DNA from 3 places in the Geobacillus sp. Manikaran-105 genome. Region 1 is predicted to be linked to each of the others. Evidence: riboswitches for the same ligand, from Rfam matches in the RefSeq annotation. Region 1 holds a riboswitch; each other region holds the start of a gene.
What was found. A riboswitch is a leader RNA that binds a small molecule or an ion and turns the genes downstream of it on or off. The one in region 1 is predicted to bind cobalamin.
Positions count from the first base shown of each region.

Region 2: linked by a shared signal. The riboswitch ahead of CV945_RS04350 ((2Fe-2S) ferredoxin domain-containing protein) and the one ahead of metE (5-methyltetrahydropteroyltriglutamate--homocysteine S-methyltransferase) in region 1 are both predicted to bind cobalamin.
Region 3: linked by a shared signal. The riboswitch ahead of CV945_RS09155 (ABC transporter substrate-binding protein) and the one ahead of metE (5-methyltetrahydropteroyltriglutamate--homocysteine S-methyltransferase) in region 1 are both predicted to bind cobalamin.

Region 1 covers NZ_PIJG01000007.1:31,625-41,525, reverse strand. Annotated here, with positions in the region: gene CV945_RS03715 (ABC transporter permease) at 1-925, opposite strand, end outside; gene CV945_RS03710 (ABC transporter permease) at 927-2,030, opposite strand; gene CV945_RS03705 (ABC transporter ATP-binding protein) at 2,068-3,003, opposite strand; gene CV945_RS03700 (sensor histidine kinase) at 3,106-4,212, opposite strand; gene CV945_RS03695 (response regulator) at 4,222-4,887, opposite strand; gene CV945_RS17450 (helix-turn-helix domain-containing protein) at 4,956-5,150, opposite strand; partial or broken gene CV945_RS17445 (helix-turn-helix domain-containing protein) at 5,394-5,471, opposite strand; cobalamin riboswitch at 6,051-6,240, shown strand; gene metE (5-methyltetrahydropteroyltriglutamate--homocysteine S-methyltransferase) at 6,380-8,656, shown strand; gene CV945_RS03680 (acyl-CoA thioesterase) at 8,647-9,087, shown strand; gene CV945_RS03675 (DinB family protein) at 9,343-9,807, shown strand.
Region 2 covers NZ_PIJG01000009.1:21,530-31,430, reverse strand. Annotated here, with positions in the region: gene cobK (precorrin-6A reductase) at 1-679, opposite strand, end outside; gene CV945_RS04380 (sirohydrochlorin chelatase) at 695-1,522, opposite strand; gene cobJ (precorrin-3B C(17)-methyltransferase) at 1,560-3,344, opposite strand; gene CV945_RS04370 (energy-coupling factor ABC transporter ATP-binding protein) at 3,406-4,194, opposite strand; gene CV945_RS04365 (energy-coupling factor transporter transmembrane component T family protein) at 4,200-4,925, opposite strand; gene CV945_RS04360 (energy-coupling factor ABC transporter substrate-binding protein) at 4,909-5,202, opposite strand; gene CV945_RS04355 (energy-coupling factor ABC transporter permease) at 5,207-5,950, opposite strand; gene CV945_RS04350 ((2Fe-2S) ferredoxin domain-containing protein) at 5,951-6,349, opposite strand; cobalamin riboswitch at 6,535-6,726, opposite strand; partial or broken gene CV945_RS04345 (RraA family protein) at 6,787-6,927, opposite strand; gene CV945_RS04340 (retropepsin-like aspartic protease) at 6,945-7,325, opposite strand; gene CV945_RS04335 (hypothetical protein) at 7,315-7,569, opposite strand; gene rraA (ribonuclease E activity regulator RraA) at 7,621-8,106, opposite strand; tRNA gene CV945_RS04325 (tRNA-Gln) at 8,364-8,435, opposite strand; gene CV945_RS04320 (glycerophosphodiester phosphodiesterase family protein) at 8,613-9,494, shown strand; gene CV945_RS04315 (DNA topoisomerase III) at 9,678-9,901, opposite strand, start outside.
Region 3 covers NZ_PIJG01000025.1:30,411-40,311, reverse strand. Annotated here, with positions in the region: partial or broken gene CV945_RS09165 (transposase) at 1-83, shown strand, start outside; partial or broken gene CV945_RS17855 (IS982 family transposase) at 620-1,028, shown strand; gene CV945_RS09160 (NUDIX hydrolase) at 1,151-1,618, shown strand; cobalamin riboswitch at 1,688-1,886, shown strand; gene CV945_RS09155 (ABC transporter substrate-binding protein) at 2,026-2,982, shown strand; gene CV945_RS09150 (FecCD family ABC transporter permease) at 2,969-4,003, shown strand; gene CV945_RS09145 (adenosylcobinamide amidohydrolase) at 4,000-5,472, shown strand; gene cbiB (adenosylcobinamide-phosphate synthase CbiB) at 5,469-6,440, shown strand; gene cobD (threonine-phosphate decarboxylase CobD) at 6,397-7,467, shown strand; gene CV945_RS09130 (bifunctional adenosylcobinamide kinase/adenosylcobinamide-phosphate guanylyltransferase) at 7,464-8,021, shown strand; gene CV945_RS09125 (adenosylcobinamide-GDP ribazoletransferase) at 8,018-8,803, shown strand; gene CV945_RS09120 (histidine phosphatase family protein) at 8,761-9,411, shown strand; gene CV945_RS09115 (bifunctional adenosylcobinamide kinase/adenosylcobinamide-phosphate guanylyltransferase) at 9,345-9,761, shown strand; gene CV945_RS09110 (cob(I)yrinic acid a,c-diamide adenosyltransferase) at 9,776-9,901, shown strand, end outside.

The sequences.
Region 1 (9,901 bases):
CGGCCAGCATGCACGTCGGCACCGTGACTAAGGGCTGCAGCGCCCCTGCGGAAGCAGAGCTGTTCGCAAACATCACGGTAATCAAAGACAAGCCGATCGCGGATAAAGAGAAAAGCAGGAGCACCAGGGCCATTTGCCACATCGGAATATTAGGATCAATATGAAAGATGTTCTTCATGGCCGCGATTGTCACGATGATTTGTGCCGCCATCATCAACAAATTCACCACGACATTCGATAACACATACGTTCTCGCCTGAATCGGCGTCGTCAATAAGCGGGAATAGGTGCGCTCTTCTTTTTCTTTGATGATGATCTCCGTCAAATTTCCCGCTGACATCAACATAATCATGACCAAATAACCGATCGTTTGATACGTGACCCCTTTTTGTTTGGCTGTGTCGGACAGCGAGTGAACGGACAGGCGGAACGGCGCTTGTTGATACCGTTCATACATCTTCCAAAAGAGATCGCGATCCCCATTGGCCAATCGCCCCAATGTCGCCAAATGATCGATGTATTCATGCAAGTACGACTTGATGAACATCGTGATTTCCGCTCCCTTGAGCGAGACAAGTTCGATCGGCCGGGGCTGGCCGTGCTGAACGCTTTCGGAAAACCCTTGGGGGAAAATCAGCACGCCATCCACCTTTTGCGAGGTGATTTGGTCGTCCACCGCTGACAACTTCACGCTTTTCACGGAGAGATGATCAAGGCTTTTCAGAAAACGGATCGCATCATCGGCAACCCGCCCATGATCCTCATTGACCACCCCGATGCGCACATCCTTGGCCGGGGAGCTTCCGTAAGCAAACAAGGACAACAGAATCGCGGCCAAAGGGGTGCCGAAATAGAGCAAAAAATTGATTTTCCGACGAAACGTTCGCTTTAACGTATATCTCACCAACCAGATGACGTCATTCACCTTATAATCCCTCCCGTCTCGCCATCGACACGACAGCGATCATCAAAAACAACGCCGCTATACCGATATTCAGCAGCATAGTAGGAACGACGCTTGACAAATCGTTCGCATACACGATTTTGAAAATCGTGTCATTCATCCAAGAAAGCGGAGACAAATGGGCATACCATGCTGTTTCATCGATCGGAAAATAAGCGCCGCCGAAAAAGGAAGACAGCTGAATGATCACCATCGCAATCGTTCGCGCCGCTCCTTCCGTCCTTGCCATATAGCTCATCCCTAGACCAAAGCTGATGGCCAATACCACCTCGGTCAACATAAGCAACCATACGAGGCTTACGTGATGCCCCCAATCGGCATGAAGCACCCATTGGCTGAACAACATGACGACCGCAACACAAAGAAAATTCGCCGCCACGTTCCCGGTCAGCTTTCCAATAAAAATCTCGCTTTTGCGAACAGGAGCAGCCAAAAGGCGATCAGCCGTCTTCCGCGTCCGCTCCCCCCGCAGCAACGAACTGCCCGGCAATGCGCTGTATAAAGCAATCATCGTTGTCATCGCCACCGCATAATAATCCATCGCTCCCGGTTTGCGCTTGGAATGCAGCGACCGTTCTTGAATATACTCATCATGCACATGTTTATTGGATGGAACAAAACCAGGCTTCACCTCGGAAACGGCCATCGCCAGCTGATATCGGCCGACAAACGCGGCCATCATCCCCTCTACAATGCTTCCTTTGATCTTGTTGCGCTCATTGGTGTACAACTCCACTCCATGCGGGCTGATCTCGATGTATCCATCCGCTTTTCCTTCCTGCACCGCTTTCGTTCCTTTTATATGGTCGGATGCCTTTTGAAAATCGATGTGGGCTTTCTTCGCGGCTTGGACCATCGTTTGAATATACGGCGACAACGGCCCTGCTTGTTGATCGTTGTACAAGACGTGTACATCATCGACGGAAATCGTCCAGTGAAACGCGTTGGAAAGGGCTGTTCCTAAGATGAATATCAGTACGATCGGAAACAGCATCATAAAAAACAGCGTCCGGACATCACGAAAATCACTTTTGATTTCCTTGGCTGCAATGCGAAAAATATTCAAAAGAAGCACCTCCTTCGCATGATGACACTCCAAACCGCTAATCCCGCAAATTTCTCCCCGTCAGCGCCAGAAAGACCGTTTCCAAATTCGGTGATTTGTCTTCCAGCGAACGAATTTCGACGCCGTCATGGATCAGGCATTGCACAATTTCGTTTAAATTATTGACACTGATATCCGAACTGATTTTGATCATATTTTCTTCACATTGCACCGCCTTGACCCCGGGAATGTCTTGAAGATGTTGCTTGTTGAGCCGATCCATCCCCCTAATTTCCAGCCAAATATCTTTTGTATCGGTGATAATCGCTTCCAGCTGTTCCTTTGTCCCCTCGGCGATGATCTTTCCATGATCAATGATCGCGATCCGTGTGCAAATCTCCTCCACTTCCTCCATATAGTGGCTTGTATAAATGATCGTACATCCCATCTCATTGAGCTTTTTGACCGAAGCCAAAATATAATTTCGCGACTGCGGATCGATGCCGACAGTTGGTTCATCCATAATGATGAGCTTCGGCCGATGGGCAAGAGCGCAGGCGATATTGAGCCTCCGCTTCATCCCTCCTGAGAAATGTTTCGGATAACTTTTGCGCTTATCGCTTAAACCGACAAACTCGAGCGCCTCTTCCACCCGCTGGCGCAACTGTGCGCCGCGCAGTCCATACAACCCGGCAAAAAATTCAACATTTTCATACGCCGTTAAATTTTCATAGATGGCGATCTCTTGGGGAACAATGCCGATATGCCGTTTGGCAAACTGGCGATGCTTGGCGATGTCCTTGCCGAGAATCTTGATTTCTCCCGCGTTCGGGCGCAACAGCCCGGCAATCATATTGATGGTTGTGCTTTTTCCTGCTCCATTGGCTCCGAGGAAGCCAAAAATTTCCCCTTCGGCAACCGTAAGAGACATATGATCGACAGCGATGAAGTCACCAAATTTTTTGGTCACTTGTTTGATCTCTAACATGTTCATCGTTCCACCTTCTTTCCATGCTTGGTATTATGGATTATAGAAAAAAAGATGAACTCCTGTAAGTGCAGGAATTCATCTCGTTGACATGAGAAAATTCACGATTTACTCATGAATCGGAAGCAACGTCGTGACAGAGAAACCGTTCGTTCCATCGACAATGACCGTGCCATGAACAGAGGCCGCCCGCTCCTCCATGCCGATGATCCCAAGTCCTTTCTTGATCTTGGCCGCACCTTTCCCGTTATCTTTCACTTCCACCTTGATGACTCGATTCAACACGTGAATTTCAACGGCAATGGCCGTGGCCTCAGCGTATTTGCTCGCATTCGTCAACGCTTCAGCAATGTTCTCATAAATCACTTTCCATTGGATTGGTGTAATTACATCCAAATCCCCTTTGCATACGAGCGGAACCGGGAGATGATGTTGGGCGGAAAATTCTTCAATGAATAATTTCACCCGATTCAGCCCGATTTGCTCGAGCGGTGGCTTGATCTGTTTTAAGGTCATCCGGATTTGTTCCATGCCTTCTTTGGAAATATGGATGGCGTTTTCCAACAGTTGTTTCGCCTTGTCGCGGTCCCCATCCATCAACCGTTTGGCCGCCTCCATCTGAATGAGCGCTCCCGCGAGCGAGTGGCCGATTTGATCATGGATGCGCTGCGACAGACGGTTCCGTTCTTCCAACTGCAACGTATATTCCGACTGCTTGATGTATTGATGATATTCGCTGATCCTTCTTGTCAGCCGATGCAAATCATGGCGCATCTCGTCGAGACGATCTTCTTGTTGTTCGATCCGCTCGATATGCCGCTTGACTGCCGTCACACTCGCAAGACTGAACAAGGCCACCAAACCGTATAATTTCGCCTCCAACGGACGAAGCCCAATCATCGGCGTCAACAACACCGCCCCGATCCCCCAAACTCGGTGGATATACACGGAGGCCAGCTCATACCCATTGAGAGGCAGCAACAACGCCCATAACGGCTCCACAAAGACGGCGGCTAGAACGAGAAGAACAACGGAACCAAACGCCGCTCCCTTTTTCCACCTCATATGCCGAACGATCAGGGCAAACAGCTGAAGACAAAAATAGATCAGAGAGACGAGAACAAAGCCCGCTCCCGTTTGCTGTTTCGATGAAATGTAATCGAATGCCGCATAGCCCCATACAATCAGCTTGTAAATGATCAGCAGCGATTCCATAACGTCCCCTCAGCCGATTTTTCCCGTCAAGTAATAAACAGCAATTTGCGTTCGATGTTGCAGTCCGGTTTTGTCCAAAATCGAGGTGATGTAATTGGCCACCGTTCCCTCGGAGAGAAAGAGCTGTTTGGCAATCTCTTTATTCGAAAGCCCCTTCGCAATGAGCGCCATAATGTCCAACTCTCGTTCCGTAAACAGGCTTTTATCGATTTTCGGGGCTGCTTCTGCTTCTTCTTTTAAGTTGGACTTAATTTTGTCCATCACCATCTCCTGCATCACCACTTGGCCGTGATACACCGCTTTGATCGCTTCGCGGATTCGTTCCGGGTCCGTATTTTTTAAAAAATATCCTTTTGCACCGTATTGAATGGCGTCTAGAATGTATTCATCATCATCAAACGTCGTCAAGATGAGCGGCTTTGTCTTCGTCTGCTCGCATAGAAGCTTTGTCGCTTCCACTCCATTCATGTTCGGCATGCGCACATCCAATAACGCGACATCAACTTCATGATGTCGACAATAGTCCACTGCCTCTTTCCCATCGCCTACAGTCGCGGCGACATCAAACTCGTCATACGTGCTTAAGATGATCCGCAGCCCTTCGCGGACAAAAGGATTGTCATCGGCGATGAGCACTTTTATGCGCGGAACATGGGACGAAGAGTGATGTTCCATCTTTACCCACCCCTTTTCATCATGACGCCTGTCCACTACCTCGCGTGCATGATTTTTATGGTTTACTTTCATCTTTCCAAAACCGGAGGAACTATTCTTTCAACGTGGACCATTCGTGCACACAAACATATGCCTTCAAGGCGGCCTTCTGTCCAGCGAGTGAGAAAATGATTGTACACAAATCGGCAACATCCTATGATGCACCGGATATACGGTTCCTGTTCTTTTGTCGGATAGAGACGGACGGAACAGGCTTGGTGCATTCCAATCGTCAAGAAAATTATACCATATTGCACTTCCTCCCACTCCTTTAAGGGGGAGAGGAGCACAAGATTTCTGTAATGAATAAGGGCGATTTTTTCCGTTGCCACAGAGGAAATGAACCAAAGCAAGAGCAGGCCGAACCGAGTCGACGCTGGGATGCGTCCGGTGTTGCCAAGAGTAGCTGTCGGATCAAGACATGGGAACAGAGCCAAGCTCGATCGAATAGGCAAAACGGAAGGCAGGTCGAGGTGCCCATTCACCAACGGAGCGATCATCCTGTACCGAAACAGTGCGATGTCGTGTCTCATCGACTTATCCATCTGGATCTCCTCCTCGTCTTTCCCACCATCCATATACATTTGAATGTCAATGACAAAGTCGTGAAACTTGATCAAATTTCCTCCCCATCTTTGAAACAAATGGAAATTTCCGCCCGAAACGGCTCTTCACCACAACATGTACTTGACAAGCAATACAGCTTCCTGCACAAAGATTTGAAAAAATCACTGATTTGTTGATTTTCCCTTACAAGCGTAAATGGGGTATGTTCAGAAAAAATCATGTACAACTTTTGGTGAAGAGCCTCCGAAACAATTCACAAAAAATTTAGCACACTCTTCAGAAAAGAGGGAAAAGGCTTTCTGAAAGAATGTACAAGAAACGGTGTTTTGTTTTCGCAGAAAAATTCCATGGGCAGCGCACTTTGCCCTCCACCCGGGGATGAAAATCACACGTCAGTCCTGCATTTTCACAAAAACATATTTTTACATAAAATACTAATATTAACTCAAAAAATATCCCTGCTTACTATGCCGTTATACCTCTTAAAACCCCTTCACAAAAACATTTAGGTTGAAAAAAACAAAAAATTCTTTTATTCTAAATTTTATACAACCAAATAATCAGTTCACGCAACAGGTGGTTCACACATGCGGTGAACCTTAAAAGGGAAGTTTGGTGAAAATCCAACACGGTCGCGCCACTGTGATGCAGAGCTGTTTATCACAATCCACTGTTTCATTTGAAATGGGAAGGAGATAAACAGCGATGAAGCTAAGTCAGGAGACCTGCCTGTTGTATGCACTTTCGACCTACGCGTCATAGGGAGGAGTGAGGACATATGATATTGAGGCACTTCACGTATCTCAATACAAGCTAGTTATACCCTCCTTCCGTTGGAAGAGGGTTTTTTGCTTGATTGGGATCAAATAACTGGAGGTGCTTCCACATGTTCATCCGCAGTTCAAATGTAGGGTATCCACGCATTGGGGAGAAAAGAGAATGGAAAAAGACGTTAGAATCGTTTTGGAATGGGCAGATCACCAAAGAACAATGCACCAAAATGATGGAAGCGATTCGACTTGATTCGATTCGTAAACAGATGGAGAAAGGAATCGATCTCATTCCAATTGGAGATTTTTCTTTATACGATCACGTATTAGATACAGCATTCATGTTTGGATATATTCCAGAGCAATTTCAACAAATAGACGATACACTTGAGCAATATTTTGCGATGGCACGCGGGACAAATGGGCAACATGCGCTTGAAATGACGAAATGGTTTAATACAAATTACCATTACATCGTGCCTGAAATTGGACAAACAAAGCCAAGATTAGTGGAGAATCGCCTATTGAAAGAATACAACCTTGTAAAAGAAACATTCGATTTAGAAACAAAACCTGTGTTGCTTGGACCGATTACGTTTCTTTTGCTTTCTAAGCAATACGATCGACACGAGTGGCGCAAACATCTCGCACGATTAGTTCCTGTTTATGTAGAATTATTCAAACAACTAAGCGAAGCGGGCGTGTCATTCGTCCAAATCGATGAACCGATTCTCGTCCAAGATATAGACGATGACATCGTCGATGCATTTCGTGATGTATATGAAGTTTTTCATCGCGGTGTACCAAATATAAACCTTATTTTACAAACATATTTTGATAGCGTGTCGCATTATCGTGAAATCGTTGCTTTACCTGTCGCAGGCATTGGGCTTGACTTTGTACATGATAATGGCGAAAACATGAAAAACATAAACACCTATGGATTTCCGAAAGATAAAATATTAGTTGCTGGGATTGTAGATGGCCGCAATGTATGGAAAAGTTCGCTTGCCCAAAAAGCGACGCTCCTTCACCATCTAGCAAACGTTGCTGAACAACTGATCATTCAACCGTCTTGCAGCTTACTGCACGTCCCTGTCACGACAAAACACGAACATTCACTGCCGCCGGAGCTCGCTGGGGCTTTATCATTTGCCGATGAAAAATTAGATGAAATACGTATGCTGACAGAATATATGAAAGGAAACACAACAATCGACAAGCTAATCCAATACGACGAACAAACAAACAGTAATTTAGCCAAGTTCCGCAAACAACAAGAACAAATAAACGAGATCACAGCCGTTCCGGTAAGCCGAACACCTTACAGCAAACGACGAAAGATACAACAATCACATTTGCAACTCCCGCTGTTGCCGACAACGACAATCGGCAGCTTCCCGCAGACGAGCGACGTGCGCCGAGCTCGGATGAAGTGGAAAAAAGGGGAATGGAACGATCATCAATATAAGTCCTTTATAAAGAAAGAAATCGCAAAATGGATCGACATTCAAGAGCAACTGCAGCTCGACGTGCTTGTCCATGGGGAATTTGAGCGCACAGATATGGTAGAATTTTTCGGTGAAAAGCTGCAAGGCATGGCATGCACGACAAACGGCTGGGTACAATCGTATGGATCACGTTGTGTTCGCCCGCCCATTATTTTTAGCCATGTGTCCTACCAACAACCGATGACCGTAGAAGAAACGGTATATGCCCAGTCGCTGACCCATAAACCTGTCAAAGGCATGCTGACAGGCCCTGTAACCATGTTAAACTGGTCGTTCGTTCGCGACGACATTCCACGAAAACATGTGCTGACACAGCTCGCCTTGGCCATTCGTGAAGAAGTGTTGCGCTTGGAAGCGAAAGGCATACGCATCATTCAAGTCGATGAACCAGCATTGCGGGAAGGATTGCCATTGAAAAAGGAAAAACACGCATCCTATTGGGAAGATGCCGTTATGGCGTTTCGTCTTGCTACCTCATCAGTGAAAGAGGAAACGCAAATTCATACCCATATGTGCTATTCACAGTTTGAACAGATGATGCATGTCATCGATAAACTTGATGCCGACGTCATTTCCATTGAATCATCGCGAAGCCATGGTGAGCTTATTGCTGCATTTGAAACATATGAGTACAAAAAAGAAATCGGCTTAGGGGTTTATGACATTCACAGCCCACGCATTCCGACAAAAAAAGAAATAAGCGAACAAATCGAGCGAGCGCTTCGCGTCCTTCGTCCAGAACAATTTTGGGTCAATCCCGATTGCGGATTAAAAACGCGAAAAGAAAAAGAAGCAATTGCCGCACTCAAAGCGATGGTGGAAGCCGCACACGAATACCGGGAGCGACTTTTGGCTTACGGAGGGATGAAGTCATGGAAGTGAGCGTCGAGCAATCAAAAACGATTCAAATGCGGCTCGTTTTGCCTTCTGATACGAACCATCTTGGCACGATTTTTGGCGGCACCGTTTTAGCGTATATTGATGAAATTGCAGCAATATCCGCCATGCGCCATGCACGAAAAGCGGTCGTCACCGTTTCGATCGACAAAGTTGATTTCATTTCGTCCGCGAAAGTAGGCGATATTTTAAAACTCGAAGCATTCGTCTACTCGACTGGACGCACATCCATGAAGGTATTCGTCAAAGTCGAAACAGAAGATTTATTTACAGGCGAACATCACTTGACCACTACATGCTTTTTGACGATGGTCGCCATCGATCAAAACAAAAAACCGACGCCTGTTCCAAAAGTCATCATTAGCGAACAGGAGGAACAAATCGTACAACTGTATCAGCAAAACAATAAGGTATAAATATTTATACCCCAGACTGTTGAAAAACGATTTTGTCAAGGACAAAATCGTTTTTCTTTTTGGCTCTTCACCACAACATGTACTTGACAAGCAATACGGTTTCCTGCACAAAGATGTGCAAAAATCACGGACTTGTTGATTTTCCCTCACAAGCGTAAATAGGGTATGTTCAGAAAAAATCAAGTACAACTTTTGGTGAAGAGCCTTTATGGTAAAATAGAAAATAGAAGTCCATAACCAAAGGGAGGAATGGCCATGTCCCGCGCACAACAATGGGTGCAATATTTCCTTTCGCACCGCCGTGTCACGCTGGAACTGATCCACAAAATCGACGAGGCGCATTATGAGTACAAACCGACGCCGACCTCGATGACAGCGAAGCAGCTGGCGACGCATATGCTGTTCAGCTTCTACAATTTCGCTAATACGGCAAAACACGGCGATCCATCGCTGTTCCGGCAAAAAATCGAGGAACCGGAGACGAATTTGGCCAAGCTGGCGGAAACATATACGGAAAAAACGAGGCAGCTCATCGAATCGATGAGCGATGACGACTTCGACCGGACGCTCGATTTAACATCGATTTTCGGCATTCAAATTCCAGCCAAGCAGTTGTTGCAAATGGCAATGGATCACGAAATTCATCATAAAGGCCAGCTGTTCGTCTACGTCCGCGGCATGGGGCATACGGACTTACCGCTTTTTGTCAAACGCGGTTAAAACTAACGAAGGGGGATCCCAGACAGAAACGGGACACCCCTTTCTTATTTTTGTCTGCCAAACCTGAAAAAGAAATTCATTGCAAGGTATTTCA
Region 2 (9,901 bases), on a different contig from region 1:
CGATGACCTCGATGCCGAGCTCCTCGGCGGCGGCGATTTTCTCATCCACAAACCCGACTTTGCCGCTTTCTTTCGTGACGACGACCGTGACGCCGAAATGACGGTACAGCGCCCGGTCGAGCTCTTGGGTAAACGGCCCCTGCATCATGACGATCTGCTCTTGCGAAAACCCAAGACGCTCGCATTTGTCCAAATTGTCTTTTCTCGGGAGCATCCGGGCGATCACCTTCACGTTTGGGCGATTGAGCAGTTTGGCGGCGAAAATGTCGAGCGTTTTGCTGCCGGTCGTCAGCATCACGACGCCGCCTTTTTCCGCCGCCAAGTCAGCCGCTTCTTCATAGCTGTCGACAAATGTCACCTTCTCGGATGAAAACGAAGACGCCTGCCGCTCGTAGCGAATGTAGGGCAACCCGGCGTCTGCTGCCGCTTGCATGGCGTTTTTTGACGCCTCTTCCGCAAATGGATGGCTCGCGTCGACAATCGCTTTGGCCCCCTCGGCTTTGGCCAGATCGGCAAGCTGGGACGCATCCAAGCGGCCGACATAGGCGCGAATGCCGGCCGATCGGAGCTGTTCGGCCGCGTGATCGGTGACGACCGTCGCGGTTACGTTATAGCCGGCTTGTTGGATCATCACCGCCAATTCGCGGGCATCGCTTGTTCCAGCTAACAATAAAATCATCGGACGCTTCCTCCTTCAATGATGGTGATGATGATGGTGATGATGGGCGGCGTGCAGCCGATATTGACAGACATCGCAATTCATCGCCACCGTTTGGCCGAGCACCTCGTTGAGGCGGTCAAGCACGATCTCCTCAAGCTTCGGATGAAATCCAAAATAGCCGGCAAGCGCAAACGAGATATGCGAGTGCTCAGCTTGGTATTGCGCCACTTGCTGCTCAAGCCGCTTAATCAGGATGCCGGTGAATAAAAAATACGGAAGAACAATGATCCGCCTAGCTCCGAGCATGAGACAGCGGCGAACGGCGTCATCAAGCGACGGCGTCGTCACCCCCATAAACGCCGGCTCGATGAACGCATAGCCCGTTTGTTCCCAAAACAAGCGGGCGATTTTATACAAGTCGCTGTTCGCGTCCGGGTCGCTCCCGCCGCGGCCGAGCAAAATGACCGCTGTGCCGTCGTCTGGCTCTTCCGGCCGCTCGCCGATTTCTTGCAGACGCTCGCGCAAAATCGCGAACGTCTGCTCATGAACGCCGATCGGCCGTCCATATCGAAACATGATGTGCGGATAGCGCGCTTTCGCCTCATCGATTTCCGCCGGGATGTGCAGCTTCGAATGCCCAGCCGGCAATAAAATGAGCGGAATGACCGCCACTTCCGCCGCTCCGGCCTCAACGCACCGCGCGATTCCTTCGCTGATCGACGGACGGCCAAACTCTAGAAAACTCGTTTCAACATGGAAAGAAGCAGAAAGACGCGGCCGCAGGCGGTCGACAAACTGCTGTACTTGCTCATTTCCTTCCGGGTCGCGGCTTCCATGGCCGACAAACAAAATGGCTCTCATATTCGCTCTCCTCTCTTTTATATCGCTCCATCCGAGGTTACTCACCGCATGCCGGCGTTTCGATCTTCGCCGCCGTCTTGGCCTCCTCGTACGAAAAGCGGCCGATTTGTTTCACGCGGGCAAAAAACTTATGAAATCGTTCGTTCGGATGAGCATGTTCTTTGTACTGTTCAATGATGTCCGCCACAATGGCCACCATCTCTTCCGGCGGGATGCCTTCCGCAACGAGCTGGCCAGGATGGGCGTTGCGGCCGACCGTTTTCCCGCCTAAAAACAAGTCAAATTTCCCTTTCCGGTACACAAGCCCGATGTCTTCGCGCACCGCGCCGTAGCATGCCATGCCGCAGCCGTTGATGCCAAGCTTCAACTCTTTCGGCAGCGCCATGCCCCCAAATCGCCGCGCCAATTCCTCGGCATATGGAATCGCGTCTTTTTTCTCTCCATCGCAAAAGTCGCATGCCTTCACCGTCAGCACATCACCAACCGGCATCACCATCAGTCCGACAGCAGCGAGCCGATCGACAAGCCCTTTTGGATCCTCTGTCACCCGCTCGATTTTGATATAATGATCCGGCGTGTACGTCATTTTCCCGTCCGGTCCGACCGCTTCGGCGAGCGCGATGAGCTGTTCCAGAGTGAACTGCTTGTTGGCCACCCCTGGGCTCACTGCCGCTTCGAACAGCACGGCGGACGCCTTCTTTGTCGTTCTTCTTTCCAATGCTGCAAGCGCGTCCTCCGCTGTTTCTCTCACCCGATGCAACAGAGCGGATGACGGCCGGTTTTCCGTTTGGACGAATGGCTCCTCCGGCAGCGGAAAAGCGGAAGCTGCCGGCGCCAATCCAGCTTCCTTCGCGGCCGCGTCCACAGCCGGCGGCAAAACCGCTACGGCGGCAAAACCGCGGTCTTTCTCGTCCCCGAAAGCGGAGGCAGCCGCGGCAAACGGCCGAAACGCTTCTCCGTTTTCTTCGTCCGGCTCTCTCAGCGGCTTCGTCTGGTCGAGCGCCCATGGCTCCGCCTCTTTGCGCAGCCGCTCATGCGGCTTGAGCGGCTGGACGGCGGCAGTCAACTGGTATTTGCGCTGGTAGCCGCGCGGCGTGATCATGAGCCCATCGTAAACAAAAGTCGTCGAGTTGCCGATAATGACCGTCGTCAACATGCCGATTTCATGGTCCAGCATATGCGCCAAGTCGGTGAGGACGATATGCTGACGCTCGCGATACGCGCTTTTTACCAGACCGACCGGGGTCTCCGGAGACCGGTGGCGAAGCAGGATGCGCTGCGCCTCCACAATCTGCCGAGTGCGCCGCCCGCTTTTCGGGTTGTACAGCGCGATGACAAAATCGGCCGCCGCCGCGGCGTCAATCCGCTTTTCAATCAGCTCCCACGGCGTCAAATGATCGCTCAAACTGATCGTACAGGCATCGTGCATAATCGGGGCGCCAAGCAGCGCCGCGCACGAATGAATCGCGGAAATGCCAGGGATGACTTCGACTTCAATCGGACTCGCTTTCGTCCACCCTTTTTCGATCAACACTTCATACACGAGCCCCGCCATGCCGTACAACCCGGCGTCGCCGCTGGAGATGACGGCAACCGTTTTGCCGCGCTCGGCCCACTTCACCGCCGCTTGGGCGCGGCTCACTTCTTCGGTCATGCCCGTGCTAATGATCTCTTTTCCAGCAATGAGATCGCGCACAAGTTCGATGTACGTTTTGTAGCCGATGATGACGTCGCTTTCTTCAATCGCTTCCCGAGCCCGTTTCGTCATATGGTCGACGCTTCCCGGGCCGAAGCCGACAATGAGCAATTTGCCGCTCATCATGATCCCTCCTTTTGCCGACTAGCACCCATTTTTCACACTCCATTCGCCGCTCATGTCCCTTTCACGGCGCAACACATCGGGGGACGATCTTTTCCTCTGGCCGCCATGCTTGCCAAAGCCGCACGAACAGCGGAACATCCAAGCGAATGTCCAACAGCCGCTGGCGGTCGGCGAATACGTCTTCGGGTGCCCCTTGCATCACGATCCGTCCTTCGTGCATGACCGCGACGACATCCGCCCACTGCCAGACGAAATCCATGTCATGGGTGGCGATCAACACAGTCGTCCCCGCCTGGTGAATGGCGTCAATTTGTTTGAGAAACTGCTTTGTCTGATGCTGATCCAAATAGGCGGTCGGTTCGTCCAATACGAGCAAGTCCGGCTTGGCCGCCATCGTACAGCAGAGCGTCAGCCATTTTTTCTGTCCGAGACTGAATTGATGGGTCGGGCGGTCCAGCCAAGATTGAAGGTGGTATTCCGCCGTAATCGCGGCAAGCGCCTCCCCCATTTTTTCTCGATCGATTCCGGCATGGACTAAGCTGATCGCCAATTCATCACGCACGAGCGGGGCGAGGATTTGATGCTCCGGGTTTTGAAAGACGATGCCGACTTCACGCCGCCATTGCGTCCAATCCGCTCCTCGTTCATACATGTTGCGCCCTTTCCAATACACCGCTCCTTCCTGCGCCCGCAGCAGCCCGTTCAAATGAAGAAACAACGTCGTTTTGCCGCAGCCGTTTGGCCCGATCAAGGCGCATTTTTTTCGCTCTGGAATTTCCCAATCAATCCCATTCAGCACATACCGTTCTGCTTGATAAGCGTATTTCACTCGTTCCATTCGCAGCAGCAACGTTTTCACCCTTTCCGCCATGCCCACCCAAGCAGCAAGGCCATGATGATGCCGGCCGCAACATCGACAAGAGGCACATGCGCTTTTTCCCGCTGATGCGTATGCCCAGCCGACGCGACGCCTCCACGCGCCGCAAGCGAACGGCTGAACGCTTCATACGACTGCCACGTTTTCATCCATAGTTGGTACATCAGCATCCCGCCATGCCGCCAATGCGTTCCCCCGCTGCGGGCCCGCAACGCCAGCATCAGCTCTGCGGCCGCCTGCTCGAGCAAAAAGATAAAGCGATACATAAGAAAGCAAAGTTCCACGAGCGCCGCCGGCAGCCGCATTCGCCTCAGCACCGCAATCAAGTCCGGCGCCGGCGTCGTAATGAGAAGGAAAAACAAGCACGACCAGGCGGCAAGGGAGCGGACGGCGAGCTTTGCAGCCGGCTGCAGCTGGCTGTCGATGAAAGTTATTTGAAAAGGAACCGACACGGACACAACGAGCGTCAGCAGGCTGAGCCCTAAAAAAACGGAGGCGGCGAGCATCGCTTTTCCATACACGGAAAACGGCACTCGTGCACGAGCGACAATCCAATACGCCATTCCGATGAGCACAAGCCATTGTTCGCGCCAGCCGCCCATCATGACAACGGCAAGCATAACAAACGCCACGATCAGCTTCCACTCCGCCCGCCATGCCCGCAGCCGGTTGTCATACGCCCAACGGTCAAACTCGCGAATCATGGCTGTTTTTCCGCTCCGAACGCCCTTTGTACAACCCGACGACGTAGCCGATCACGCCGGCGCCAAGCGCGGCTTGCAGCGAGAACAGAAGCGTTTCGACTTCGCCGCCTGGAGGGGTGAAGATCGACTCAAACCACGGCCGGTAATGCGGGTTGAGCGTTTGAATGGCTTTTTCCGCCTGATCGTCCGTTCCACCGAATTCCGATCCGCGCGCCCACCAAAGCGGAATGATGACAAGCAAAGCAGCCAGCAACACGAGCAAGCCATTTTTCTTCATCGCATTACGCCCCCTTTTCCTTTTGGAACAGCGGAGAAGCTTGATAGGAGGAAAGCCAGTTCCAGACGATTACCGTTATGATGCCTTCCGTCACCGCCAACGGCACTTGAGTAATGGCAAAAATGCCGGCGAATTTCAAAAACGAGGCGGTGACTCCCCCATCAGGAGACGGAAACGCCAGGGCAAGCTGCAGGGACGTCATGACATATGTAGCCAAATCAGACAAACAAGCGGCAAGAAACAAAGCCGCTCGATTGGATACCGCCCCTTTTCGGCACAGTTGATACACTCCGTACGCGACGAACGGGCCGACGATCGCCATTGACATCGCATTGGCCCCAAGCGTCGTCACTCCTCCGTGGGCAAGAAGCAGCGCTTGAAAGAGAAGAACGACTGTGCCGATCACCACCATCACCCATGGTCCAAACAAAACCGAGCCGAAGCCGATCCCGGTCGGATGCGAGCTGCTGCCGGTGACGGATGGAATTTTCAACGCCGACAATACAAATGTAAACGCGCCAGCTAACGCCATCAGAAGCTTATGTTCGGGGTGCTGCTTCGAAGCATGAACAAGCCTGCGCAGCCCAAACAAGAAAAACGGCAAAAACAGGATCCACCAAAACAGCGCCCATTTGACAGGCAAAAAACCTTCCATAATATGCATGGCATTTACTTCGTTTTCATTGGTGAGCCAAAAATATACAACGAATAAAGCCATCATCCCGCTCCATCGAACGGTTCTTTTCATTTATCTGCTTGCTCCTTTCTCGATATGCTCGTTTTTTCGTTTTCCACTTGCCGCCTCACGCTCGCCGATCGGCGTCAACACCAATTCCCCTTCATACTCATACGTCGCCCACTCCCGCAGCGGAACACCCTCACCCAAATGGACGCGCGCGACTTCTTTCGCCTTCTCTGGCGTCATCTGCCGGTACCAGACGCCGTCCGGGTAGACGATCATCACGCATGCGTCTTGGCAACGACCGTTGCAGCGCGTCCTTGTTGTATGGACAGCGTCGTCAAGCCCAAGGCGGGCGATTTCCTCGCGCACCGCGGTTGTCACGTCATCTCCGCCATGGCGGAGGCACGTCCCTCCGTTGCAAATGAGCACATGATGCTTCATTCCCCGCAAATCCCATGTCGCCACCGAATCCCCCCTTTTTGGCTAGAATGATAGAATTTAGACGCAGACAGACGGGCAGGTTTTCGACAAAAGAAAAAGCACCTCTACAGCAGAGGTGCAGAAAAATGTATACGAAAGCCGTAAACGGCCCAAACAGGGCCCCTAAAGCCGTCATTCTCCCGCACGTCTGCCTATAGTCCCGTAGGCATCCGTCCGATCCAAACAAGGCAGGTCTCCTGACTTAGGATCATCGCTTGGCGGCGTCTTCCCGAAGCATCCTTCAGTGACTTGTTGCCGCAAAGCTCCCCATCACAGTGGCGGGCACCGTGCCGGATTTTCACCGAGCTTCCCTTTTCACCCAAGCCCTAAGCGGGCTAGGCACCTTGTTTGTCTTACCGCCATATATGCGCTGTCATGGAACAAGCATCCGTTTTCATCGTAGTACAACCAATGCGTTGCCGTCAACCGTTTTTTGCCGACAAATCTTTGTTGGCGACGACAACGCCGTCCGCATCAGCGTACACGTACGCCCCTGGCTCCCAGCGGACGCCGCCAAACTCGAGCGCAACGTCGCGGGCGCCTTTTCCTTCTTTTTGGCATTTCGAGCGGGCGTTCCATTTCAACCAGAACGATACATCTCCAACTTGTCCAGGTCTAAGACAAATCCAGCGCCCAGCAATATATCCAATCCTAACAAACCGTTAATCCCCTCATAGTCCATCCCGCTAAAATCAATTTCATACTCTCTTAGCTGGAAAGAATCTAGCTGAATACAGTCTAATTTTTTTGTAAACGCGTACTCTTTCCCACCGATTCCGTAATAAGCCACAATACGATCGCCCGGCTCTACCCGCAAATGAATATCTTCTACTGCATTTTGAGAAATCACTGTTTTCGCCGCACCAGTATCAATCACCATATTATGAATCAACTTAGACCTTCCTTGATAAACGATTTCGATCGATGCAAACAGCAAGCCTTCACGATATTCAATCTGCATAATGAAATTTCCCTCTCAGGCCAATCGCTCCCCGAACTTTTAAAACAATCTCCTTGTGGCTAGTATGATAAACAAGCTGATTCCCTTTCGATTGCAGCAACTCACGAGTTGCATCCTTGTCCGAAACCGTTCCGATAACAGCCACCTCTTCAATGATTTCTTGATCTCCCTCTAAATGGGACTTTAATACTTGTAATTTCACAAATTGATTTGGATACAATGAACGCACTTCCTGCCATTCCATCTCCATCGCCTCAACCTGTTCGTTGTATTGAACGAGACTCGACCGCAGCCGTCAACCATTTTTCGCCAACAAATCTTTGTTGGCGACGACAACGCCGTCCGCATCAGCGTACACGTACGCCCCTGGCTCCCAGCGGACGCCGCCAAACTCGAGCGCAACGTCGCGTGAGCCTTTTCCCTCTTTTTTGCTTTTCACCGGGCATGTGCCGATCGCCATCACGCCAATCGGCATGGCGCCAATTTCCGCTGAATCGCGGATGCAGCCGTGGATGATGACGCCAGCAAGCCCCCTCTCGCAAGCGATTTGCGCCAGCCGGTCGCCTAATAGCGCGACGCGGCGCGAGCCTTTTCCATCGACCACGAGCACCGTCCCCGGCGGCACCGTCTCCAGCGCTTCTCGGACAAGGACGTTGTCTTCAAACACATCGACCGTCGCGATCGGCCCGGAAAACATCCGTTTTCCGCCGTACGATTGGAACGGCAACTCGCATACTTGCAACTCGTCTAAAAATTGATCGCATAAATCGGCTGTTTTCATTGTCGCTCTCCCCTTTCATGTTTTGCATTCGCCGTCATTCGCCAAAATCCTTCTGCCTCAGCAGTTTTTTGTCGACGATCTTTCATTCGAACGACTGACACGAACGCGGCGATGTGAACCAAACCATTGTGTGGCCGTCAATCGCTTCGATGTATTCCACCGATCGCATTGAAACCATAAAAAACGGCCCCGCGCCGATATATAGCGGAGACCGTTTTCACCGGCTCAAAGCCCCTCCGGTTTGACCAGACGTTCAGCTGGGCTAGCTGGATTCGAACCAGCGCATCACGGAGTCAAAGTCCGTTGCCTTACCGCTTGGCTATAGCCCAACGTTTTGTTGTCGTTTACAGTATGCGGCATGATAACGCACTTTATGCATCAAACTGAATATCCCTTTGCTTGATGTGCGACACTATCGGTACAAGCATCCTTTTCCCACTATATCACCTCGTTTTTCCCTCGCACTTGTTTTCCCGATATGATATACTGAAAGGGGAGAGATGTATATGCGCCGGATCACGGTTTTTCGCTCCTATCTTTGCGCATTGTTTTTGTTATCGTTGCCGATCGTCTTAGCGGCCGCGGCTGCCTGGCAGCCACCCAGCCAGCCGAAAACCGCCGTCATCGCCCACCGCGGCGCGTCCGGACACGCGCCGGAGCATACGCTCTCATCCTACCGCCTCGCCGCCCTCATGAATGCCGATTATATCGAAGTCGATGTGCGCGCAACGAAAGACGGGAAGCTCGTTGCCCTGCATGATGCGACGCTCGCCCGGACGACAAATGCCGAAACGGTTTACCCGCACCGGTCGCCATGGCGGGTCAGCGATTTTTCATTGCGTGAGCTCAAAAAATTGGATGCCGGGTCGTGGTTTCATCCACGCTTTGCCGGCGAGCGCATCCCGACGCTTGATGAGGTGATTCAGATGCTGAAAGCGGAGCGTGTGGAAGCCCCGTTGTACATCGAAACGAAACAGCCCGGCATCGAACGGGCGGTCGTCCATCTATTGAAAAAACACGGTTTCCTGCAACAGCGCCGCGTCATGTTTCAATCGTTCCATCCAGAAAGTTTGCAGGCGCTCCGCCCGCTCATCCCGCGCGGCGTCCCGCTCATTCAATTGGTCGGCGAAAAGGAAGCGCGAAGTGGCCGCGACGAGCTGTTGCAACAAATCGCCGTCTATGCCGATGGCATCGGCTTGCCGCTCTCAGCCGTCACCGAAGAGTGGGTGCGCGCCGCCCATGGCCGCGGGCTCATGGTTCACGTCTATACCGTCAATGAACCACACGATCTCGCTCGCCTATGCGCCATGGGCGTGGACGGTGTGTTCACCGATTATCCAGACCGCCCTGGCCGCATTGCCGCCTGCCGTCGTTTGCCCCGTCATTGACCCGCCTTCAGGGAGCCAGGGGGAGCTTATTGTTTGCATAATGTTATTATGGTTAATAAAAACGAAAATCGTTCCCATTTGACCCGATTCGGTTCATCATTTGAGAAAAAGGAGGCCAGATCGGCGGGCCGCCATCGGTCCGCCTTTTCGCCAAGCGCTCCATCCTTTCCTCCCCCGCCCTTGTCACCGCTTCGGAAACTGAAACGATAATTTCTTCTCGTTTTCATCCCAGACAAGGATGGCGTCAAACGTTTTTTCGCCTTTTTTGAATCCTTTGATGACATTCGTTTTTCCTTGAGAAAGCAGTTTTTTCACATTGGCCGCCGAAATCGATTTGCCGAGAATGCGTTTGGAAATCGTAAACGAGCATTTTGTTTTCGCGTACTGGTCGCAACCGTACAACGTTC
Region 3 (9,901 bases), on a different contig from region 1:
CTTACTCAAATGGTCCAATGGAAGGAATCAACAACAAAATAAAATTGATCAAAAGGCGAGGATATGGGTATCGAAATATCTAGCGTTTTACTTTGCGTGTCCGTCTAGAGACCTCTATCACATTTTAACGTAAAAATCAAGTACATCTTTTGGTGATGAACCAGTTGTTTTATTTTTTACAAAATTTTTTTACAAATGAATTGATTTCCATTCGATACTGTATTATTATAACCTATGGTTACTAACCTTAGTTTAGTAACCATAGGTTATTTTATTAAAGGAGAATGAAAAATGAAAGTAGTGAAACCTGCGACACAATCGAGGAAGCTAAAAAGGTGGCGGCCGAGCGCGGATGGATGACAGAAAACTGACGGAAAAGTGAAGGAAAAATGACAGAAAGATGGTTCATCACCACAACATGTACTTGACAAGCGGGGGATTTTCTTGAGCCGCCGTGTACGAAAAATCTGATTTACTGATTTTTCCTTATAAGTACAGAGAAGGCGTGTTCTGAAATAGTCAAGTACAACTTTCGGTGAAGAGCCTAAATTTTGCTGTTTTTCTTTACATTTCCAATTTATTCTGATAAAATTGTATTAGATTAAAAAAGAGAAATCCCATACAAGAGCGTCTTCATTTTACAACGGATCAAGCGGAAATTCAAAAGCAATATACGGCGATCTTGTTCTTGGTATCAGCGCAACTGTCTGGCGGCTCTAAATGTATTGTAGCGCTGAAATCGTCATTTGTTAAAGCAAGGAAATGGGTCATAATCGCCATTCATATTCTTGGAAAGTTGTTTTGTTTTACTTCGGAACGAGCAGGGTATCAGTATGTCATTGGAAACTTATTCACTAGGGAGATGTTCCCTGAACGCTCTCGATATAACTGTTGTTGTCGGTTGCTCCGTTTTTCCGTTAAATAGAGTTTTTCTAATAGATCCGTCACCAACTAGCGAGGCACGGACAACATCATGCCTATGCTGTTGTGGAGATCTTGTCCCTCTTGCGCTGTGTCATCACGTGAGGCGTTAATGTTCAACTAGCACCACGGATTTTCCTTATTTTTTTCAAGATGGCAGTATAGATGGGGCAGCTGCTTTTTTTCTGCAGGAGAGGGCTAGGATCATTCCGCGATGTAGGAGGAGAGCTTGATGGATAAACACCAACAAGCCATTATCACCGTTTCAGCCTATATTACGAATGACACGGGAGAGGTTTTGCTTGTTAAAAGCTATGACCGCTCCGATACGTGGGAAATGCCGGGTGGACAAGTTGAACCAGGCGAGCCGCTCGATCGGGCCGTTCATCGTGAGGTGCATGAAGAGACTGGCGTTGACATCCGTCTCATTGGGGTCAGCGGCGTGTATTACAATGAAACTAAAAATATCATAAACATTGTATTTAAAGCGACATATGTGAAAGGAAACGTTTCTCCCCAGCCTGAGGAAATTCAAAAGGCGAAGTTTGTGTTGATCGATGAGTCGAATATTGATGAATATGTGACATGGCCGCATTTGAAATCGCGGGTGCTCGATGCGATGAAAAGGGGATGCTCTGTTCCTTATGAAGCATGGGTCATGAATCCGTCGCGATTATCTGCAAGAGTGGGAAGGTGAAGTGCTGTAAATTCATAGTTGTCAAATGCTAAACGCTGCATTATTATAAAAATGTCCATATCCCATAACTGAATCCATTCGCAGCAAGGCGCCGAAACGGCTTAATAGGGAATCCGGTGGGAATCCGGAGCTGTCCCCGCAACTGTCAATGCGGACGAAATGAAATCGCCACTGTACGGACAGATGGCTTGCGCTGTTTTCCGTACGGGAAGGCTTCAGAGTAGGATGAAGCATGAGCCAGTAGACCTGCCTTGCTTGCCGCAGTTTCCGAATCTTCGGGGGGTGAGACGTGGAAACAGTCGTACAGGGCATTGTTGTGCCCATTGGCGGTCTGTTTCGTGCTCATTCCCCGTTCGGACGGAATGGGCTTTTTTGTTGTACATACATCATCGAAGGGGGAATGACGGATGAAACGTTGGACATGGCCGGCGGTGGTGGCGGTGTTCTTCCTTTTGGCCGCCGTGCTCGTCGGCTGCGGCGGGGCGAATGGCAGCACCGAGCCTGCGAAAAAAGAAGAACCGAAAACGGAACAAGCGGCGTTTCCGGTGACGGTGAAAGACGGGCTTGGCGAGGATGTCACGATCAAAGCGGAACCGAAAAAGATCGTCTCGCTCATCCCGAGCAATACGGAAATCGCCTATGCGTTGGGGTTGGGCGATAAGATCGTCGGCGTCAGCGATTTTGACAATTATCCGGAAGACGTCAAAACGAAAACGAAAATCGGCGGCATGGAATTCAACGTCGAGAAAATCATTTCGCTCAAACCGGATCTCGTCTTGGCCCACGCGTCAAGCGCCCATAACTCGCGCGATGGCCTCAAGCAATTGAAAGACGCCGGCATCACCGTGCTTGTCGTCAATGACGCGAAGTCGTTCGACGATGTGTATGCGTCCATCGAATTGATCGGCAAAGCGACCGGGACGACAGACAAAGCGAAGCAAGTGATTGATGAGATGAAAGAGAAGCTTGCGAAAATCAAAGAAAAAGCGAAACAAATCCCGGCGGACAAACAGGCCAATGTCTGGATTGAAGTGTCGCCGCCGCCGCAAATTTATACGGCCGGCAAAGGGACGTTTATGGATGAGATGCTTCAAGTGATTTCGGCGAAAAACGTCGCCGGCAGCTTGGAAGGCTGGCCGATGGTGACGGAAGAAAAAGCCGTGGCCTATAAGCCGGATGTCATCATCACGACATACGGCGGAGCGAAGCAAGTGTTGGCGCGCGCCGCTTGGAAAGACGTGCCGGCGGTGAAAAACAAGCGGGTGTATGACGTCAACACCGACTTAGTAAGCCGACCGGGTCCGCGCCTTGTCGAAGGGGTCGAGGAACTTGCCAAAGCCATTTACCCGGATGTGTTCAAGTAAAATGTGGATGTATATATTGGCCGTTACCGCGGCCGTGTTATCGCTTCTCGTAGGGATATCGACAGGATCGCTGTCGATTCCCTTTTCTTCTATTGTCCGCATTTTGGCGGCTGAATGGTTCGGAGCGGCGCTGCCTCGCCACATTCCGGCTGATTGGGTGCCGATCGTGATGGCGATCCGCTTGCCGCGCGTCGTGCTTGCGTTTTTGGTCGGGGCGTCATTGGCGCTGGCCGGGGCCGCGTTTCAAGGGCTGTTAAAAAATGCGCTCGCCGATCCGTACACGCTCGGCGTCTCGTCCGGCGCGTCGGTCGGGGCGGTGCTCGTCATCTTTCTCGGCTGGCAATGGCCGTTCTTTGGCACGTTCACGCTGCCGGTCGTGAGCATCTTGTTTGGCATGGCGACGCTTGCCGCCGTTTTGGCGTTCACTCGCGCTGTGGAGCGGCGCATGTCGGTTGAGACGATCATTTTAGCCGGCATTATCTTCGGCGCGTTTTTCAGCGCGTTCATTTCGCTCATGATCGCGTTGACCGGGGAAGAATTGCGGCAAATCATCTCATGGCTGATGGGGAGCGTGGCGATGCGCGGCTGGAAATACAGCGGGCTGTTGCTGCCGTTTTTTCTCGTTGGGGCCGCAGTGCTCATCGCCAACAGCCGCGAGTTGAACGCGTTTGCCTTTGGCGAGGCGGCGGCGCTTCATGTCGGCGTTGATGTTACGCGCCGAAAAGTCATCATTTTGACGGCAGCGGCGCTGCTCACCGGCGCGGCGGTGTCGGTGTCAGGGACGATCGGCTTTGTCGGGCTTGTCGTTCCGCATATGGTTCGGCTTGTGTGCGGGCCGAACTACCGAGTGCTGTTGCCGCTGTCGCTCTTGTACGGCGGTGCGTTTCTTGTGCTTGCCGATGTGGCGGCGCGGACGATCATTGAACCGCGCGAACTGCCGATCGGCGTTATTACGTCGCTGATCGGCGCTCCGCTGTTTGCCGTCTTGTTTTTCCGAAAAACGAAACGAAAGATGGGATGACGATGCTCGAGGTGCGGGCCGTATCGCATCGATACGGGCAGCAACAAGTGCTTGATGGTGTGACGTTTGCCGTGGAAAAAGGCGAAATATTCGGCATCTTAGGGCCGAATGGCAGCGGGAAAACGACTTTGATCAAACTCATCAGCAAAGAGCTGCCGCTAGCAAGCGGGGAGATCGTCATCGATGGCCGAAAGCTCTCGGCGCTGTCTGCGAAGCAATGGGCGCGGATGGCCGCCGTCTTGCCGCAGACAGCGGAGGCGGCGCCCGGCTATACGGTGAGGGAAACGGTGGCGCTCGGCCGCTATCCTCATCAGCGCGGCTTCTTTCCGACGTGGACGGAGGACGATGAAGCCGCCCTCCGAGACGCACTTGCGGCCGTCGGCCTGACGGGGAAAATCGATGAACCGCTCGAACGATTGAGCGGCGGCGAGCGGCAGCGCGCCTATTTGGCCCGCGCACTCGCCCAAGAGCCCAAGCTGCTCTTGCTCGATGAGCCGACGAACCATATGGATGTGAGCGGCCAAGTCCGGCTTTTGGACCGGCTCGCCGAAGCGGCGCACGCCCGCGGCTTGACGGTCGTCGCCGTTTTCCACGATATGAATGCGGCGAGCTTGTATTGCGATCGGGTGCTCGTGCTGAACAAAGGGAAAATAGCCGCGCTCGGCGCCCCTGCGGATGTCATGACGCCGGCGTTGCTTGAGGAAGTGTTTGCCGCGCCGATTGTGCGTCTGGCCCATCCGGCGTCGGCAACGCCGATGTTTTCGTTCATGCCGAACAAGAAGCAAGGGGAATCGCCGGTCGGCGGGCTGCGGCTTTCCTTTCTTGATGACGCCGCTGTGCTTACTGCGGCCGCGCCGCTTCGCGTCCTGTCCTCGGCATTGATCGGCGCCGGATTTCAATGGGCGACCCATTTTGTCAACCGCCATGTCGGGCTCGATTACGATTGCAGTGATGCGGAAGGAGACATGCGCCGCTATTTGGAGCAGCACGGGTTTCCGCCGGAACGAACGGTTGGCATGATGACGGCGGTTGATGTCCGGGATGCTGTTTGGCTTCAGAAAGAAGGGGAAGCGTTTTCGGTTGCGGTCATGGCGACCGCTGGCGTCGGCAATGCCGTCGATGCCGCTCGGGCGTGGCAGCATCAGCCGCTAGCGGCAAGACCGGGGACGATCAACATGGTGGTGGTCATTGACGGAGTGCTGACGGAAGCAGCGTTTGTCCAGGCGGTGATGACAGCGACAGAAGCGAAGGCAAAAGCGCTCGCCGACTGTTCGGTTTGCGACCCGGAAACCGGGACGCTTGCCACCGGTACGTCGACCGATTCGCTCGCTGTGGCGGCGACGCAAACCGGGCAGGTCTTTGCCTATGCCGGAACGGCGACGGAGCTTGGCCGGGCGCTCGGCCGGCTTGTGTATGAGGCAACAGTTGAGGCGCTTGGCCGCTGGGAGAAGCGGAGGAAACGGCGATGACCCATTTGGCCGCATTGACGTTGGCGCTGTTTCTCGATGCCCTCGTGGGCGATCCGCGCTGGCTGCCGCATCCGGTGCGCGGGATGGGAATGATGATTGCGTGGCTTGATCGCCGCTGGAATCAAGGAACAAAGCGGCGGACGAAAGGGGCGGCGGCCGTGGCGGTCGTGTTGGCCGCTGTTTACGGGATATCGGCGTTCATCGTTTATGTGGGCTACGCGCTGTCCGTATACGTAGGGGTGGCGATCGAGGCGGCCCTCATTTTCACCGCCATTGCGACGAAAAGCCTCGCTGAAGCGGCTGAGGACGTGCGCCGGCCGCTGGAAGCAGGCGATCTTCCTGCGGCGCGCCGCGCGCTGTCCATGATCGTCGGCCGCGACACCGAGCGGCTCGATGAAGCCGGCATCACCCGCGCCTGCGTGGAGACGGTGGCGGAAAACACGAGCGACGGCATCACCGCTCCGCTCTTTTATGCGGCCTTGGGCGGTGCGCCGCTCGCGTTATTGTACCGGGCGGTGAACACGTGTGATTCCATGATTGGCTACAAAAATGAGAAGTATCGCGAATTTGGCTGGGCGGCCGCGCGGCTGGACGATGCGCTCAACTACATTCCAGCGCGGCTGACGGCGCTTGTGATGGTGTTGGTCTTTGGCGGCCGCCGCTTTCGTTTGGCGCTGTCGATCTTATTTCGCGATGCCCGCCGCCACCCAAGCCCGAACAGCGGCTGGCTTGAGGCGGCGATGGCCGGGCTGCTTGGGGTGCAGCTCGGCGGAACGAATACATACGGCGGCGTGGTCTCGAGGAGGCCGACGCTCGGTGACCCGGCCGCCCCGCTTCGCGCCGCCCACATTCGCCAAGCGGTCCGCATCATGATTGGAACGGTGCTAGTGTTTACATTATTGCTATGGATTGGGGGGATAATCGTTGCGTTGGCCGGCGCATGGGGCGAATCCGCGCGCGTTGTATGAGCAATGCGGATTGGCCCCTCCAGACGAATACATTGATTTCAGCGTCAATACGAATCCGTACCGGCTGCCGCCGTCAGCTTGGCCGAGCGGTGAGGAGTGGATTCGCTGGGCCGGGGAGTATCCGGATTCGGAAGCGAAGGCGCTCAGGGAGCTCGTTGCCAAGCAGGAGCAGATTCGACCCGGACAAGTGCTGATGACGAACGGGGCGGCGGAGGCGATTTATTTGTTGGCCGCGCTATTTGCCGGTCGGCGCGTCGGCATCTTGGAGCCGACGTTTTCCGAGTATCGGCGCGCCTGTCTCGCTTATGGATGCGATGTGGAGGGATTCGCGGCCGATGAAGCGCGGGGCTTTTCTTATGACTTGGATGAAGCGACTGCCTGGGCAGGCAAGCAAGACATTATCTTTTTATGCCATCCGAATAATCCGACGGGGACGGTGATGGAGGAGGGGGAATTGAGATCACTGGTGGACGCGGCGCACACGGCTGGCACCTATGTAATCATCGATGAAGCATTTTATCCGTTTTGGCGCGGCGGGTTTACGGCGATGCGCTGGTTGGGACGCTATCCGCGCCTCATTGTGCTTCGATCGTTGACGAAAATCCATCACCTGGCCGGCGCGCGCCTTGGTTATGTCGCTGCCGACGAGGCGGTGATCGCTTCGCTGAAAACGCATCAGCCGCCATGGAGCACAAACGGCATCGCCCAACAATTGGCGCTTCGTTTCATGACGATGGAATCGTTTGTCAAGTGGACGAAAGAACGGATCGCCGCCGAGCGGGAGCGGGTGTTTCGGTCGCTGCCTGCCGGGCGGTATGACGTCTCGCCATCGGTCGTGAACTTTTATTTGTTGTGTCCGTGTTCAGGACGGACAGAGGAGCTGTTTTTTCATTTGTTGAAGGAAGGGGTTGTGCCGCGCCATACGATGAATTTCCCGGGGCTTGACGGCCGCTACATCCGGCTCGCCGTCAAAACGCAGGTGGAGAATGACCGGCTGCTTGAGGCGCTTGAGAGGTGGGATGGATGATCGTGTTTGTGAGCGGCGCGGTGCGCAGCGGCAAAAGTGAAGCGGCAGAGGTGTGCGCCATCCGGCTGGCCGCTGGCGAGACGCTTCATTATGTTGCCACCGCCCGGGCTGCCGATGCGGAAATGGAAGAGCGCATTCGCCGCCATCAAGAGCGGCGCATGGGGATGACGGCGCCTTGGGTGGTGTGGGAAGCGCCGGAAGGGCCTGATCAGTTGTTGGCTGCACTTCGTCCGCCTGATGTTGTCCTCCTCGACTGCTTGACTATGTGGTGGGCGAATGTGTTATTTGCCGGAGATGAATGGAAAACAGAGGAAGGAGCGTTCGCCGCTGCCCGTTGCCTGCTCGACCAAGTGCGGGCGTGGGCGGCGGCATGCCGCGCTGTTGTCATTGTGTCCAATGAGTTGTTTTCTGGCGGCGTGCCGAATGACCTCGGCACATTTCGCTACATGAAAATGCTCGGTTGGCTTCATCAACAGTTGGTCGCGGAAGCAGAAGCCGCCGCCGTGGTGGAATGCGGTCTTCTTCGCGTGAAGAAAGGACGGTGGCCGCAATGAAGCGGGCATGGAATGGCTGGCTGCTGGCGCTGCAGCTGTTTACGATCATTCCCATCCAGCGTTCGATTGAATGGAATGCCCCGCATGTCCGCTGGCTTGTGCGCACAATGCCGCTGGCTGGAGCGCTGCTCGGGACGCTGGCTGCCTTGGTGTACGGCGCCTGTACGGCGCTTTCGTTCGGTCCGCCTTCTTTTTTGGCTCTCCTTCTTCTTTGGCTTGGCATTTGGCTTGCCGGCGGGCTGCACGCCGACGGCTTTATGGACGTGAGCGATGCCTTTTTTTCGTACCGGGACGCCAAGCGGCGGCAAGAGATCATGGCCGATTCGCGCGTCGGCGCGTTCGCTGTGTTGTCGCTCATTTGTTTGTTATCGTTCCGCTGGCTGTTTTTGCATGAAGCGATCAAAGCGGGCATTTCCCCTGCCCTGTTTATTGCCATTCCACTGCTGTCGAGAGCCGGGGCTGTCTGGCTTCTTTCCGCCGGCAAGCTGGCCAAATCGACAGGAATGGCGGCCTCGCTTCGCGAATATAGTTCATGGCGCGATGCAGCATGGGCGCTGGGATTGGCATGCCTTGTGCTTTTGCTTCTTCCGGCGGCGGGCGTTCCGCCGGCGGCGGTTGTGGTGTTGGCTGCGGCGATGGCGCTTTGTTCCCTCGCGGCAAAGCCGTGGGCGGAAAAGCAGTTTGGCGGCGTGAGCGGCGATGTGCTCGGCGCGCTCATCGAAGGGGGAGAGACGGTGCTATGGGGCGTCCTTTGGCTGTTACGCTCATCCGTCATGGGATGACGGAACTGAATCGGCGCGATGCATATATCGGCTGGACGGACGCGCCGCTTTCGGCCGCGGAACATAGCAGGCTGCGCCGTTTGCGGGTCGAGTGGCCATATCCGGTCGACTGCATCGTGACAAGCGATCTTCGCCGTTGCTGGGAGACGGCGGCGCTGCTGTTTGGCAGCCGCGAGCCGGACTGGTGTACGAGCGGATGGCGCGAGCTTTTTTTTGGCGTCTGGGAAGGGAAAACGTTCGCCGAACTCGAAACGGATCTCGCGTACAACCGATGGCTCGAGTCGCCATTTTCGACGGCGCCGCCCGCCGGAGAAAGCTATGTTTCGTTTCAAGCGCGCATCAAACGGGCGCTCGCCGAGACGGTTGCGTTGGCTGAGCGGATGGGCGCCCGCCATGTGGCGATCGTCACCCACAGCGGTCCGATCCGTTTCGTGCTTGAACAATATGCGCCGGACGTTCGCCCGTTTTGGGAATGGAAGGTGCCGTTTTCCGGCGGGTATACGCTCGAATCAACGATCGAGCGCTGGAAAGGGGGAGAACGGTGCATTTCGTTGTCGGCGGTGCGTTCCAAGGAAAGCGAAAATGGGTGCGGGAACGGTACGGAATAAGCGACGGTGTTCATATCGTATGGCATGACGGCTATCAGGGACCATACGGGTGGCCGGATGGCGCCAAGACGGCGAAAACAGTTGTCTTGGATGGGCTCGAAGCCGCCATCCGCCGCCTTCCGGACCCAGAGGAATGGGAGCGGTTTTTCTGCGCTTGGAAGCAGTGGGAGGAAGGAGCGGCCGGCCGCACGGTTGTCTGGATCGGGACAGACGTAACGCAAGGCGTCGTTCCGACTGACCGGCAAGAACGGCGCTGGCGCGACGCCGTCGGCCTGTGCTATCAACGGCTTGCCGCCGTATGCCATCGCGTCGACCGGCTTTGGTGCGGGTTGGCGGAACGATTAAAATAAAGGGGAGAGGAATTATGAAATTGTATACGCGGACTGGAGACAAAGGAAAAACAAGCTTAATCGGCGGGCGCGTCGATAAAGATCATTTGCGCGTCGAGGCGTATGGGACGATCGATGAGGCGAACTCGTTCATCGGCTGG